Orrella dioscoreae: one gene and its partner. Each later gene encodes a partner of the first gene's protein in a complex. Links are inferred from orthologs where the notes say so. Each region holds a gene or a part of one and is shown in the gene's direction. Other genes may lie near its edges.

Region 1 (6,717 bases):
GAGGCGGCGGCGGCGCGGGTTCCGGCTCGGGCTGCGGCTGGGGTTGCGGCGGCTCGGGTTCGGGTTCCGGCTCGGGCTCGGGTTCAGGCTCCGGCTGGCGGGCATTCGGGCTGTCGCCCGGCGCCCACAGCTCGACCTGGACCGGGCCGGGCGTCTCGCTGCGCCAGGCCATGCCGAAGATCAGCACCACCAGGAGCAGCACGTGCACGCCCACGGCCAGCAGCAGCGCGCGTTTGTCGCTGGGCGGCGGCGGCATGCCGTTGCGGTCGGTGTCGTTGGAATTCACGGGCGGCATGGATGATTGAGTGCTTGCGGGAGGCGCGCCGCCATCAGCGGCGTGCGGGCGTGGCGTTGGTCGGCGCGCCGCTCTGGTCGACCAGCAGGCCCAGGCGGGTGATCCCGCTGGCGCGCAGCTCGTCCATGGCCTTGACCACCTGCTCGTAGGGCACGCGGCCGTCGGCGGCAATGACGACCGGGGTCTCGGGCGTCAGGCGCGCCTGGACTTCCTGCACCAGCGATTCGCGGGCGATGTCCTGCGGCTGCGAACCGGCTTCGCGCATGCGCACGGCGACCTTGCCGTCCTCGGAGATCTGGACTTCCAGCGGCACGGCCTTGACCTCCGAGGCCTGGCCCACCGAGGGCAGTTCGATCATGCCCGGCGTGATGAGGGGCGCGGTGACCATGAAGATGACCAGCAGCACCAGCATGACGTCGATGTAGGGGACGACGTTGATCTCGTTCTTGAGGCGCCGGCCGCCGCGGCCGCTGCTCGATCGGACCGAAGGCATTTAGCGCACCTGACGTTGAAGGATGTTCAGGAATTCGTCCACGAAGGCGTCGAAGCGGATCGACAGCCGGTCGATGTCGTGGGTGTAGCGGTTGTAGGCCACGACCGCGGGAATGGCGGCGAAGAGGCCGATGGCCGTGGCGATCAGTGCTTCGGCGATGCCGGGCGCCACCGAGGCCAGGGTGGCCTGCTGCACGTTGGCCAGGCCCAGGAAGGCGTGCATGATGCCCCACACGGTGCCCAGCAGGCCGATGTAGGGGCTGACCGAGCCGGCCGAGGCCAGGAAGTTCAGGCGCGATTCCAGCGAGTCCATCTCGCGCTGGTAGGCGGCGCGCATGGCGCGGCGCGGGCCGTCCAGCACGGTCTGGACATCGCCGCCGGGATTGTTGCGGCGGGCCTTGGCGAATTCGCTCATGCCGGCATCGAAGATGCGCGCGAGCGCGCCGTGTTCGGCGCGGCGGCTGGCCACGGCCTGCTGCAGCATCGTCAGGTCGCCGCCCGACCAGAAGTCGTTCTCGAAGCGGCGGGTCTGCAGGTCGGCCTGCTTCAGCGCGGACCGCTTGGCGAAGATGAAGGTCCACGACAGGATCGAGATGCCGAGCAGGATCAGCATGATGAGCTGCACTGGCACGCTGGCGTCCAGGATCAGCTTCAGTATCGACATGTCATTCGTGACTTGCATGGTTATTCCCGTAGGTCCCGTAGGTTGGCCCGCAGCACGTCCACTAGCGTGGGAGGTAAGGCGGCGGGTCGCAGGTTGACGGCGTCGACGCAGCAGATTTGGATGTTGCCCGACACGAGCAGTTCCCCATCGCGTTCTGCGTGTTGCGCGAAGTGTATCGAAGCACGGCCCAGCTTGGTGATCTCGCTGTGGATGGTCAGCAGGTCATCCAGCCGCGCCGGCTTGCGGTAATCCATGTCCAGCGAGCGCACCACGAAAAGGCGTTGCTCGGTGACGGCCATGGTCGATTGGTTGATGCCCAGCGCGCGCAGCCACTCGGTGCGGGCGCGTTCCAGGAACTTGAGATAGTTGGCATAGAAAACCACCCCGCCCGCGTCCGTGTCTTCGTAATAGACACGAACCTGCAGGGTGGATCTCGGCAAGGCGTCAGCAGTCACGTTGCGGGTTCGGCAAATCCGGCAGAGTCTGCCGTTCAGGCCTGGGCCAGCGCGGCCAGGGTCTGCGCCAGCGCATCGCCCACGGCGACCTTCACGTTCTCGCCCTGGCGGCGGGACTGCAATTCCACCACACCGTCGGCAAGGCCGCGTTCTCCAACTGTTACGCGCACCGGCACCCCGATGAGCTCCCACTCGGCGAACATGACCCCCGGGCGCTGGTCGCGATCGTCCAGGATCACGTCCACGCCTTGTTCCTGCAGGGCCGCGTAGAGCTTTTCCGCCTCGTCACGAACCGTTGCACTTTTCCCCCAGCCCACGGGGCAAATGGCCACCTGGAAGGGGGCGATGGCGGCCGGCCAGATGATGCCGCGCGCATCGTGGTTCTGCTCGATGGCGGCGCCCACGATGCGGGTGATGCCGATGCCATAGCAGCCCATGCGCAGCAGCGCCGGCTTGCCGGTCTCGTCCAGGAAGGTCGCATTGAGCGCCTCGGAATACTTCGTGCCCAGGAAGAACACGTGGCCGACCTCGATGCCGCGCTGGATCGCCAGGCCCTGGCCGGAGGGACCGATGTCGCCGGCCACCACGTTGCGCAGGTCCGCCACCAATTCGGGTTCGGGCAGGTCGCGGCCCCAGTTCACGCCGGTGTAGTGGAAGTCTTCGGCGTTGGCGCCGCAGACCAGGTCGCTCATGTTGGCGACGGTCAGGTCCGCCACCACGCGCACGGGCTTGGCCGTGCCGATGGGGCCCAGGTAGCCGGGCTTGCAGCCGAAATGCTCGACGATCTCGGACTCTGTGGCGAAGCGCCAGCCGGCCTTCAGGCCCGGCAGCTTGCCGGCCTTCACTTCATTCAGCTCGTGGTCGCCGCGCAGCAGCAGCAGCCAGATCTGTGCGGGGCCGTCCTCGGGATCGGTCGCCAGCACCAGCGATTTCACGGTGCGTGCCAGCGGGATGCCCAGCAGGTCGGCCACGGCCTGGCACTTGGCCGCGCCGGGCGTCGGGGTCTTGGCCAGCGACTCGGCGGGCGCGGCGCGCTCGGCCAGCAGGCTGGGCGCGTGGGCCAGCTCGATGTTGGCCGCGTAGTCCGAGCCCGGATCGTAGACCAGCAGGTCTTCGCCGGTGTCGGCGATCACCTGGAACTCGTGGCTGCGGTCGCCGCCGATGGAGCCGGTGTCGGCCGCCACGGCGCGGAATTCCAGCCCCAGGCGCTTGAAGATGCGCATGTACGCGTCGTACATGACGTCATAGCTGCGCTGTGCGCCCTCGTCGTCGCGGTCGAAGGAGTACGCGTCCTTCATGGTGAATTCGCGGCCGCGCATCAGGCCGAAGCGGGGGCGGCGCTCGTCCCGGAACTTGGTCTGGATGTGATAGAAGTTCACCGGCAGCTGGCGCCAGCTGTGGATCTCGTTGCGCGCGATGTCGGTGATGACTTCTTCCGACGTGGGCTGCAGGACGAAATCGCGGTCGTGGCGGTCCTTGATGCGCAGCAGCTCGGCGCCGTACTGCTCCCAGCGGCCCGACTCCTTCCAGAGTTCGGCGGGCTGGACGACGGGCATCAGCAGTTCGACGGCGCCCGCGCCGTTCATCTCCTCGCGGACGATGGCCTCGACCTTGCGGATGACCTTCAGCCCGAGCGGCATATAGGTATAGATGCCGCCGGCCAGCTTGCGGATCATGCCGGCCCGCGTCATGAGCTGGTGGCTGGCCACTTCGGCGTCGGAAGGGGCTTCTTTCAGGGTATTCAGGTGGTAACGTGAGGCACGCATAGATTGGCCAGGGGCTCCGGGGGTCGGCAGATCGGACTTCAGATACGTATAATCGGATGCAATTGTATTGAATTCGCTGGAGGTGGCCCATGCTCGATCGCGAAGGCTACCGTCCCAATGTCGGCATCATCCTCGTCAACCACAAGAACGAGGTCTTTTGGGGTAAGCGGCTGCGCGAACACGCCTGGCAGTTTCCGCAAGGCGGCATCAAGCACGGTGAAAGTCCTGCGCAGGCAATGTACCGCGAGCTCCACGAGGAAGTGGGCCTGCGGCCCGAACATGTCCGGATCCTGGGGCGAACACGCGACTGGCTGCGTTATAACGTGCCGGAGAATTTCGTGCGCCGTGAGTGGCGCGGTCATTACAAAGGCCAGAAGCAGATCTGGTTCCTGTTGCGGCTCATGGGCCGCGACAGCGATGTCTGCCTGCGCGCCACGGCGCACCCCGAGTTCGACGCCTGGCGCTGGAGCAAGTACTGGGTGCCGCTGGATGCGGTCATCGAGTTCAAGCGCGACGTCTATACCCAGGCGCTGAACGAGCTGTCGGTCATCCTGTTCCGGCGGCAGCAGGAAACCCGCTATCTGCGCCAGCGGGTGCATGGAAACCGGGGAGACGGCGCGTCCGGCGCGCAGTCTCCCGCAGAAGGAAGCGACACGTATGCGCATATTGCTGGTTGAAGACGAACGCGAGATGGCCGCCTGGCTGGTCCGGGCGCTGTCTCAAAGCGGCTTCGTCCCCGACCACGCGGCCGATGCGCGCACGGCCGAGGCTTTCATGGCGGGCAACGAATACGACGCCATCGTCATGGACCTGCGCCTGCCCGACAAGCACGGCCTGGTGCTGTTGCGCGAGATGCGCAATCGCAGCGACAGCACCCCGGTGCTGCTCCTGACGGCGCAGGGCGCCCTGCAGGACCGCGTGCGCGGCCTGAACCTGGGCGCCGACGATTTCCTCACCAAGCCCTTCGCGCTGGAAGAACTGGAAGCGCGCCTGACCGCGCTGGTGCGCCGCAGCCGTGGCCGCCAGCACCCGCGCCTGCAGTGCGGGTCGCTGTCCTATGACAGCGAAAGCCGTTCCTTCACCCTGGACGGCGGCCTGCTTTTCCTCACGCCACGCGAGCACGCCGCGCTGGCGGCATTGCTCACCCGCAGCGGCTATCCGGTCGACAAGTCCAGCCTCTTCGGCAAGGTCTTCACCCACGACAGCGAAGCCAACCTCGACGCCATCGAGGTCGTGCTGCACCGCCTGCGCAAGAAGCTGGCGGGCAGCGACGTGCGCATCACCACGGTCCGCGGCCTGGGCTACATGCTGGAAAGCGTGGCCAGCGAAGCCAGTGAAGCCGCACCCGGCTAACTGGCGGCTGTTCCGTCTCATCGACGTCGTGGTGCCGCGTGTCGGCATCCGGCCGCTGCTCGTGGCCTTGCTGCTGCCAGGCATCATCGGCCTGCTGATGATCGACAGCTGGAACGACTACCGCACCCTGTCCGAGATCACCGCCGAAGCCTACGACAGCAGCTTGCTCGAGCCGGCGCGCGTGCTGGAAAGCAGCGTCGAATTCGCCAACGACCTGACCCTGCGCATCAGCGCACCCATGTATGCGCAGGTGCTGCTGGAGTCGCGCGCGGGCCTGCGCAAGTACTACCGGGTCGAGGAAATCGATCCGCCCATCGCGCCAGGCAGAGGCTCGCCCGTGCTGCCAGGGCGGGCGCTCATCGGCATGCCCGACATGCCGATGCCGCCCCAATGGCCTGCCGAGGCGGGCGAACCCGTCTTCTACGATTCGGTCTATCGCAACGACCCGGTGCGGGTGGTGGCGATCTGGCGCGACCTGTTCTATCGCGGCGCGCATCGCCAGGTGCTGGTGCAGGTGGCCGAAAGCATGGGGCCGCGCCTGAACGCCGAGGAGCGCGGCCGGCAGCAGGAGGCCCTGCGCGATGCCCGCATGGTCGTGCTGGTGGTGCTGCTGGTGTGGCTGGGCGTGGCCCTGGCCTTGCGGCCGCTCTATCGCCTGCGCAATGAAATCCGCAGCCGTTCCCCGCAAGACCTGAAGCCCCTGGATCCCTCGCGGGTGCCGAACGAGGTCGTGCCGCTGGTCGAGGCCGTGAACCATCACATCGCCCGCTATGGCGACATGCTGGCAGAGCAATCCGCCTTCCTGGCCGATGCCTCGCATCAACTCCGCACGCCGCTTGCCATCATGCTCACGCAGGCCGAATACGCCTTGCGTGAGCGCGATCCGCAACGCATGCGCGAAGGCCTGCATGCGCTCATCGAGCAACTTGGCCGTACCCGGCGCCTGACCGAGCAGTTGCTGTCGCTCGCGCACGCCAGCCACGAGGACGAACGCACGGCACAGGCCGTCGATGTCGACGAGCTGGCGCGGGCCGTGGTGTTGCGCTACCTGCCGCTCGCCCGCGAGAAAAAGCAGGATCTCGGTTGCCTGACCTCGCCCGCGCCGGACGCCGATGAGGGCGGGGCGCGCTGGCCGCTGGTCGTGCAAGGCATCGAGGCCGAGTTGCAGGAAGCGCTCTCGAATCTCGTCCACAACGCCCTGCATTACGCGCCCCCTGGCGCGTGCATCACGGTCTCCGTCGAGCCTGGCGAGACCGACGTGCTGCTGGCCGTCACCGACGACGGGCCCGGTCTCGAGCCGGGGCTGCGCGAGCGCGCCTTCGGGCGCTTCGACAGGGCCGGCGTGGAGAAGGGCGAAGGCGGTTCTGGTTCGGGCCTTGGCCTTGCCATCGCGCGCGCCTATGCGCGCCGCAACGGCGGCGATGCCACGCTGGAAGACGGCGAAGTGCGTGCCGATGGCGGCGTGGGATTGCGCGCGGTGTTGCGTCTGCCGCGCGGCTGAACACACGGCTGATTCCTTCTTTCCGGTTCCATCTTTGCATTGGGGATTTCCCGCGCATCGTGTGCGCTTCCCTCTGTGACGCGTGTTTTTTAATCCACGCTGTTACACATCCGCGAAAGCAAATCGCAAGCCTCGCTTCCTAGACTCCTGCACTTTCAACTGCGCGTCAGTTGCTCGCAAAACCTTGTGCC
Region 2 (6,584 bases), 3.7 Mb from region 1 along the record:
ATGCCCGTGCCTTCGGTATAGACCGTGATGTTGATGGGCTCGGCCACGCCGATGGCGTAGCTCACCTGCACCTGGCACTGGCGCGCCAGGCCGGCTGCCACCACGTTCTTGGCGACATAGCGCGCGGCATAGGCAGCCGAACGGTCGACCTTCGAGGGATCCTTGCCCGAGAACGCGCCACCACCGTGCGGGCATGCGCCGCCGTAGGTGTCGACGATGATCTTGCGGCCGGTCAAGCCGGCATCGCCTTGCGGGCCGCCGATGACGAAACGGCCGGTCGGATTGACCAGGAAGCGCGTCTTGTCGGTGATCAGGCCTTCGGGGAAGCTGGGGCGGATGATGTGCTCGATGACCGCGTCATGGATGTCGGACTGCGAGATCTCCGGCGCGTGCTGCGTCGACAGCACCACGGTGTCCACCTCGACGGGCTTGCCGTCGACGTAGCGGAAGGTGACCTGCGACTTCGCGTCGGGACGCAGCCACGGCAGGCGGCCGTCCTTGCGCAGTTCGCTCTGGCGCTGCACCAGGCGGTGCGAGTACCAGATGGGAGCGGGCATCAGGTCAGGGGTTTCGTCGCAGGCATAGCCGAACATCAGGCCCTGGTCGCCAGCGCCCTGGTTCAGGTAGTCCTCGGCGCTGCGGTCCACGCCCTGGGCGATATCGGGCGACTGCTTGTCGTAGGCGACCAGCACCGCGCAACCCTTGTAGTCGATGCCGAAATCGGTGTTGTCATAGCCGATGCGGCGGATCGTGTCGCGCGCGACCTGGATGTAGTCGACGTTGGCAGTGGTGGTGATCTCGCCTGCCAGCACGACGAGACCGGTATTGCACAGCGTCTCGGCGGCTACGCGAGCGTTCGGGTCTTGCGTGAAGATGGCGTCGAGCACGGCGTCCGAGATCTGGTCGGCGACCTTGTCGGGATGACCTTCGGAAACGGACTCGGAAGTGAAGAGGAAATCGTTCTGGGCCACGAGATGACGTCCTGTAAATGTGTCCGATAAACGGCACGGGTTGACTGAGGCGCGAAGCCCCAAATGCAACCGTAGTACGAACGCTTGGATCTGGGCGCGACGCTTTAGCGGTAGGAATGGACTGGCGGCCACCCCAGCTGGTTCAATGCCGGTGCCAGCATCTGGCAAGACAGGGAACCGCGGCCGCCCCGCAAGTTGTCGTTAACTCGGCGGCCAAAGTGATTTTAAGCGAAAATAGCACATGTTCTCGCGGATGGCGTCAGCAACCCCATGGCGCCCCGGCCCGGCGACGCCCTCCCCAGGCCTGCCGGCAAGCCTGTCCGCCCTCCCCATTCCCGACGCCCGCCGATGCTGCTGTTCCTGTTTCGCCTGCTGTCCCACCTGCCGCTCTCCCTCCTCCAGGGCCTGGGCCGACTGGTCGGACGTCTGGTCTATGCACTGCCCACCAAGTACCGCCAACGCCTGCGCGCCAATGCCGCCCAGGCGGGCTACGACTCGCCGGCCTTCGCGCGCCGGGCGGCGGGCGAGACCGGCGCGATGATCCTGGAACTGGCACGGGTCTGGTTCCGCAGCGATGACAGCCTGGCGCGCGTGCGCAGCAGCCCCGAGGACGAGGCGATGATCGCCGCGCTGCACGCGCAGGGCCGCGGCGTGCTGTACCTGACCCCCCACCTGGGCTGTTTCGAGATCACCGCCCGCTACAGGGTGCGCCGGCATCCGCTCACCGTCATGTTCCGGCCGCCGCGCAAGGCCGCGCTTGCCCCCGTCATGCAACTGGCGCGCGAATCCGCCGGCATGAAGGTCGTGCCGGCCAACCAGTCTGGCGTGCGGGCGTTCGTGCGCGCACTGCGCCAGGGGGAGGACATCGGCATGCTGCCCGACCAGGCGCCCGGCGAAGGCGAAGGCGTCTGGGCGCCCTTCTTCGGCCGCCAAGCCTATTCTGTCACCCTGCCGGCCCGGCTGGCCAGGCAGACGAACGCGCCCGTCGTGCTGGTCGCCGGTGAGCGTCTGCCCAAGGGCGCTGGCTGGCAGATGCATTACGTGCCCGTGCCCGAGCCTTTGCCCGAATCCCCCGAGGCGCAGGCGACGCTGATCAACCAGACCATGGAAAGCCTCATCCGCCGTTGCCCCGAGCAGTACCTCTGGGGGTACAACCGCTACAAGACGCCGAAAGGCGCACCCGCGGCCCCCGGCGCCCTGCCCTCGGAAGACGCGGCATGACGGACGACCGGCACCCATCCCTCGCGCCACCCGCCATCCCGCGCGGATGGAAATACCGCGCACTCAAAGCGCTGTTCACGTGGTTCGGAAACCGTTCCAACACGACTCGCCTGCGGCTCGGCAAACTGCTGGGGGGACTGTCCTACCGGCTGGTGCGGCCACGCGCCCGGGTTGCCCGCCGCAACCTGGAGATCTGTTTTCCCGAGCTGGACGCAGCCGCGCGCGAGCGCCTGCTGCGCGATCACTTCCATGCCCTGGCACAATCGGTCGTGGATCGCGGCGTACTGTGGTTTGCCCCCCCCGAACGCGTGCGCGAACTGGTTTCCCTGTCGGGCTACGAGGAAAACCTGAAGCCACTGGTCGCCGCCCGCCAGTCCTGCATCCTCCTCGCCCCGCACTTCATCGCGCTGGATGCCGCAGCCTCTCGCCTGACCATGGAAACGCCGAGCGGCGCCACCATGTACTCACCACAAAGCGACCCCGACGTCGATGCGCTGGTACGTGAAGGCCGGGCCCGCTTCAACGACGTCCACCTGGTCAACCGCCGGGACGGCGTGCGGCCCCTGCTGCGCCACGTGAAAGCGGGCCGCCCCCTGTACTACCTGCCCGACATGGATTTCGGCCGCAAGGGTTCCCTCTTCGTTCCTTTCTTCGGAACGCCGGCGGCCACCATCCCCGCCACCGCGCAACTTGCCAGCACGTGGAAGCTGCCCGTGCTGCCTATCCGCGGCAGTTGGAATCCTGCCACCGGCCGCTATCACATCGAGGTTCTGCCCGCCCTGGCGGACTTCCCGGGCGAGGACGGCCTGGAGGCGGCCACCGCCCGGATCAACCGGATGGTCGAGGACTGGACGCGCGACATGCCCAGCCAATACTACTGGGTGCACCGCCGCTTCAAGACCCGCCCCCCTGGCGAACCCGGCCTCTATTGAGGCGGTTGCAACATCCGCGCCGGGCACGCCATCGCCCGCCAACTAGGCGATAATGGCGGGATGACTTGGCCATTCACCAAAATGCACGGCGCGGGCAACGACTTCATCGTGCTCGACGGCGTACGTTCGCCCATCCAGATGACGGCGGCGCGTGCCCGCGCGCTCGCCGACCGGCACCTCGGCATCGGCGCCGACCAGATCCTGCTGGTCGAGCCCGCCACGCGCCCCGATGCCGACTTCCGCTATCGCATCTTCAACGCGGACGGCAGCGAGGTCGAGCACTGCGGCAACGGCGCCCGCTGCTTCGTGCGCTTCGTGCACGAGCAGGGCTTGTCCAGCAAGAACCCGCTGCGCGCCGAGATCGCCACGGGCGTCATCGTGCTGGACGCAACGGCGGACGGCCGCGTGACGGTCGACATGGGCCTCACCTGCTACGAGCCCGCCGCGCTGCCCTTCGACACCACCGGCCTGGCCTCGCGGCCCGAGCACGCCGACACGCTGTGGGAACTGCCGCTGGACGAGGCCGCCACGCCGGGCGGCCCCGCGTCGGTGCTGCTGTCCCTGGTCGCCATCTCGAATCCCCATGCGGTGCAGGTGGTCGACGACGTCGACACGGCACCTGTCGGCCGCGTCGGCCCCTACATCGAATCGCATCCGCGCTTTGCCAAGCGCGTGAACGCGGGCTTCATGCAGGTCGTCGACCGTCACACCATCCGCCTGCGCGTCCATGAACGCGGCGCGGGCGAAACCCTGGCCTGTGGCACGGGCGCCTGCGCGGCAGTGGCCGCCGGCATCCGCCGTGGCCTGCTCGATTCGCCCGTGGCCGTGCACACGCGCGGTGGCGTGCTCGATATCGCCCTGCTGGGCGACAGCCTGCGCATGACCGGCCCCGCCACGACCGTTTTCTCGGGCACCGTGGACGTCGACGCCCTGGTGGCATCGCTGCCCGCCCAACCCTGACACCCTGGCCGCGCGGCCGGCATGCGCCGCGCGGTTCCGTCCGGACACCCCTGGGGCCGACACGCCCCTGGCAATGCCCGATACTGAAAGAAGGACGCCCCAGCAATGAGCACTGCCGCGACGCACGCCGACGAACTCTCCGCCGAGACCGTTGCCCGTTTCCTCCAGGACCACCCCGCTTTCCTCCAGGAGCACGCCGAGGTCTTCGCGACCCTCGAAGTGCCGCACCCGCACCAGAGCCGCGCCATCTCGCTGGGCGAGCGCCAGATCCTCACGCTGCGCGAGCGCCAGCGCGAACTGGAATGGCGCCTGAACGAACTCGTGCACAACGCCTCCACCAACGAAGGCATCGGCGCCCAGGTACAGCAGTGGTGCGAGCGCCTGCTGGCGGAACAGCACGCCGAGCGCCTGCCCGCGCTGGTCACGCTGGGCCTGGCCGAGGTCTTCGACCTGAAGGACGTCGGCCTGCGCCTGTGGGCCCCGCTGGCCATCGAAGGCGGCACCGCCGGCGAACCCGTCTCGGACACGCTGCGCGCCTATGCCGATGCCTTGAAGGCGCCTTATTGCGGTCCTGCCGTGCCCGCCCAGGCGGGCAAGGAACCCGCCACGCCGGGTGAAGCCGAGGCCTGCGCGGAAGCCGCCGCCTGGCTGGCGACGCCGCCTGGCTCGATGGCGCTGGTGCCGCTGCGTCCCACGCCCGACTCGCCCGCTTTCGGCCTGCTGGTGCTGGGTTCGCCCGACGCCGAGCGCTTCGCGGCCGGCATGGGCACCTCCTTCCTCGCCCGCATCGGCCGCCTGGGCAGCGCCGCGCTGGCACGCCTCACGCCGCAGGCCTGAGCGCATCGTGGGCGCCGCTTCCGCAACCAGCGCGGCAGCGCCCGCGGGCACGCCGCCCACTGCCTCGCAAGGCCTGCCCGACAGCATGGCGCGCTGGTTGTCCCACCTGGAGACCGCGCGCCGCTATTCCCCGCACACGCTTGCCGGCTACCGTCACGATCTCGCCCGTCTCGTCTCCCTCGCCGGCGACACGCCGCCCGAGGCCCTGCGTCACGCCCATATCCGCCAATACCTGGCACGCCTGCATGCGCAAGGCCTGAGTCCGCGCAGCCTGGCGCGCACGCTTGCTGCCTGGCGCGGCTATTTCGCCTGGTGGGCCCCGCAGGCCGGACTGCCTGAAAACCCCGCCGCGGGCGTGCGCGCCCCCAAGCTGGCCCGTGGTTTGCCCAAAGCCCTGTCGGTCGAGCAGGCCCAAGGCGTGCTGGACCACGCCTCGCGCGGCGCCGGCCACGATGCCATCGCCCGCCGCGACCACGCGATGTTCGAACTGCTGTATTCCAGCGGCCTGCGGCTCTCGGAGCTCATCGGCCTGGACACGGCCTATGTGCGCACGGGCGAGTATGAATCCCGCAGCTGGCTGAACCTGGCCGAACAGGAAGTGCTGGTCTGGGGCAAGGGCGGCAAGCGGCGCACCGTGCCCGTGGGCGGCGCGGCGATGACGGCCTTGTCGCACTGGCTGCGCGAGCGCCCCGCCCTGCTGGCGCCGGATGCAACGCCCGATGATGCCGCGGCGCTCTTCCTGGGCGCACGCGGCAAGCGCGTCACGCCACGGGTGGTGCAGCTGCAGCTGGAAAAACTGGCGATTGCCGCGGGCCTGCCCACGCGACTGCATCCGCACGTCATGCGCCACAGCTTCGCCAGCCACGTGCTGCAATCGGCGCAAGATTTGCGCGCCGTGCAGGAAATGCTGGGCCACGCCAACATTTCCACCACGCAGGTCTACACGCGGCTGGATTTCCAGCACCTCGCGCGCGCCTACGACCAGGCCCATCCCAGGGCAGGCCGCAAGAAGGACACCCCGCGGGGATAAGGCCAGGCCTGATCCCCGCGGCGCCGCTCAGAACGTCGTGCGCAGGCCCAGCATCACGCTGCGGCCAGGCAGGGGCGCCAGGCGCGAGATGAACGAGGTGTGGTTGTAGGCCAGCTCGTTCAGCAGGTTGTTGCCACGCAGATAGACCTGCGCGCGCGCATTGCCGATGTCGGTGTCATAGGTCACCAGGGCGTCCAGCAGGTTGTAGCCCGGCGTCTCCGACTCATAGCTCGTCACGCGCGACTGGCGGAAGACGCGTGTGAACGTCAGTTCGCTGCCCCACTGCTGCCAATCGGCGTTCAAGCGCACGCCCGCGCGCCCGGCGGGAATGCGGGGCAGATTGCCATCGTCGTTCGCGAACTTGCCGCGCACGTAGTCCCCGAAGACGCCCGCCGAAAAGACCGGCGTGAAGCGATGGCGAACCTGGGCCTCGATCCCCGTGAACTCGGCATCGCGCTGCGAGTACTGGATCAGGCGGAAGTCCTCGAACTGGTCCAAGGTGTCGGCATAGATGTAGTTGCGCACGCGGTTGTGGAAGGCGCTGACGCTGAAGGTGGTATCGCCCGCTTTCTTGCGCAGGGTCAGGTCGATGTTGCGCGAGGTTTCCTTGCCCAGGTTCGCGTCGCCCATTTC

Evidence for each region.
Region 2: the proteins of ODI_RS04480 (region 1) and dapF are in contact, whole or in part, in a solved structure (PDB 5YGU), measured with the Escherichia coli proteins. The link is inferred for Orrella dioscoreae from one-to-one orthologs.

The regions. Positions count from the first base shown.
Region 1 is NZ_LT907988.1:982,165-988,881, forward strand. The notes cover bases 2,654-5,555. They hold ODI_RS04480 (RNA pyrophosphohydrolase), read left to right. Parts: upstream 2,654-3,761; coding sequence 3,762-4,349; downstream 4,350-5,555. Other genes in these bases: ODI_RS04475 (proline--tRNA ligase), read right to left, coding at 2,654-3,672; ODI_RS04485 (response regulator), read left to right, coding at 4,330-5,025; ODI_RS04490 (sensor histidine kinase), read left to right, coding at 5,123-5,555. In the rest of the region: cell envelope integrity protein TolA, read right to left, coding at 1-295; protein TolR, read right to left, coding at 330-788; protein TolQ, read right to left, coding at 789-1,469; ybgC (tol-pal system-associated acyl-CoA thioesterase), read right to left, coding at 1,472-1,906; more of ODI_RS04475, read right to left, coding at 1,942-2,653; more of ODI_RS04490, read left to right, coding at 5,556-6,526. UniProt on the Escherichia coli protein: Master regulator of 5'-end-dependent mRNA decay.
Region 2 is NZ_LT907988.1:4,697,899-4,704,482, forward strand. The notes cover bases 2,366-5,134. They hold dapF (diaminopimelate epimerase), read left to right. Parts: upstream 2,366-3,184; coding sequence 3,185-4,084; downstream 4,085-5,134. Other genes in these bases: ODI_RS21515 (lysophospholipid acyltransferase family protein), read left to right, coding at 2,366-3,124; ODI_RS21525 (DUF484 family protein), read left to right, coding at 4,190-4,921; xerC (tyrosine recombinase XerC), read left to right, coding at 5,007-5,134. Outside these bases: metK (methionine adenosyltransferase), read right to left, coding at 1-971; ODI_RS21510 (lysophospholipid acyltransferase family protein), read left to right, coding at 1,320-2,192; more of ODI_RS21515, read left to right, coding at 2,189-2,365; more of xerC, read left to right, coding at 5,135-5,951; ODI_RS21535 (TonB-dependent receptor domain-containing protein), read right to left, coding at 5,979-6,584. UniProt on the Escherichia coli protein: Involved in the succinylase branch of the L-lysine biosynthesis and in the biosynthesis of the pentapeptide incorporated in the peptidoglycan moiety. Catalyzes the stereoinversion of LL-2,6-diaminopimelate (L,L-DAP) to meso-diaminopimelate (meso-DAP).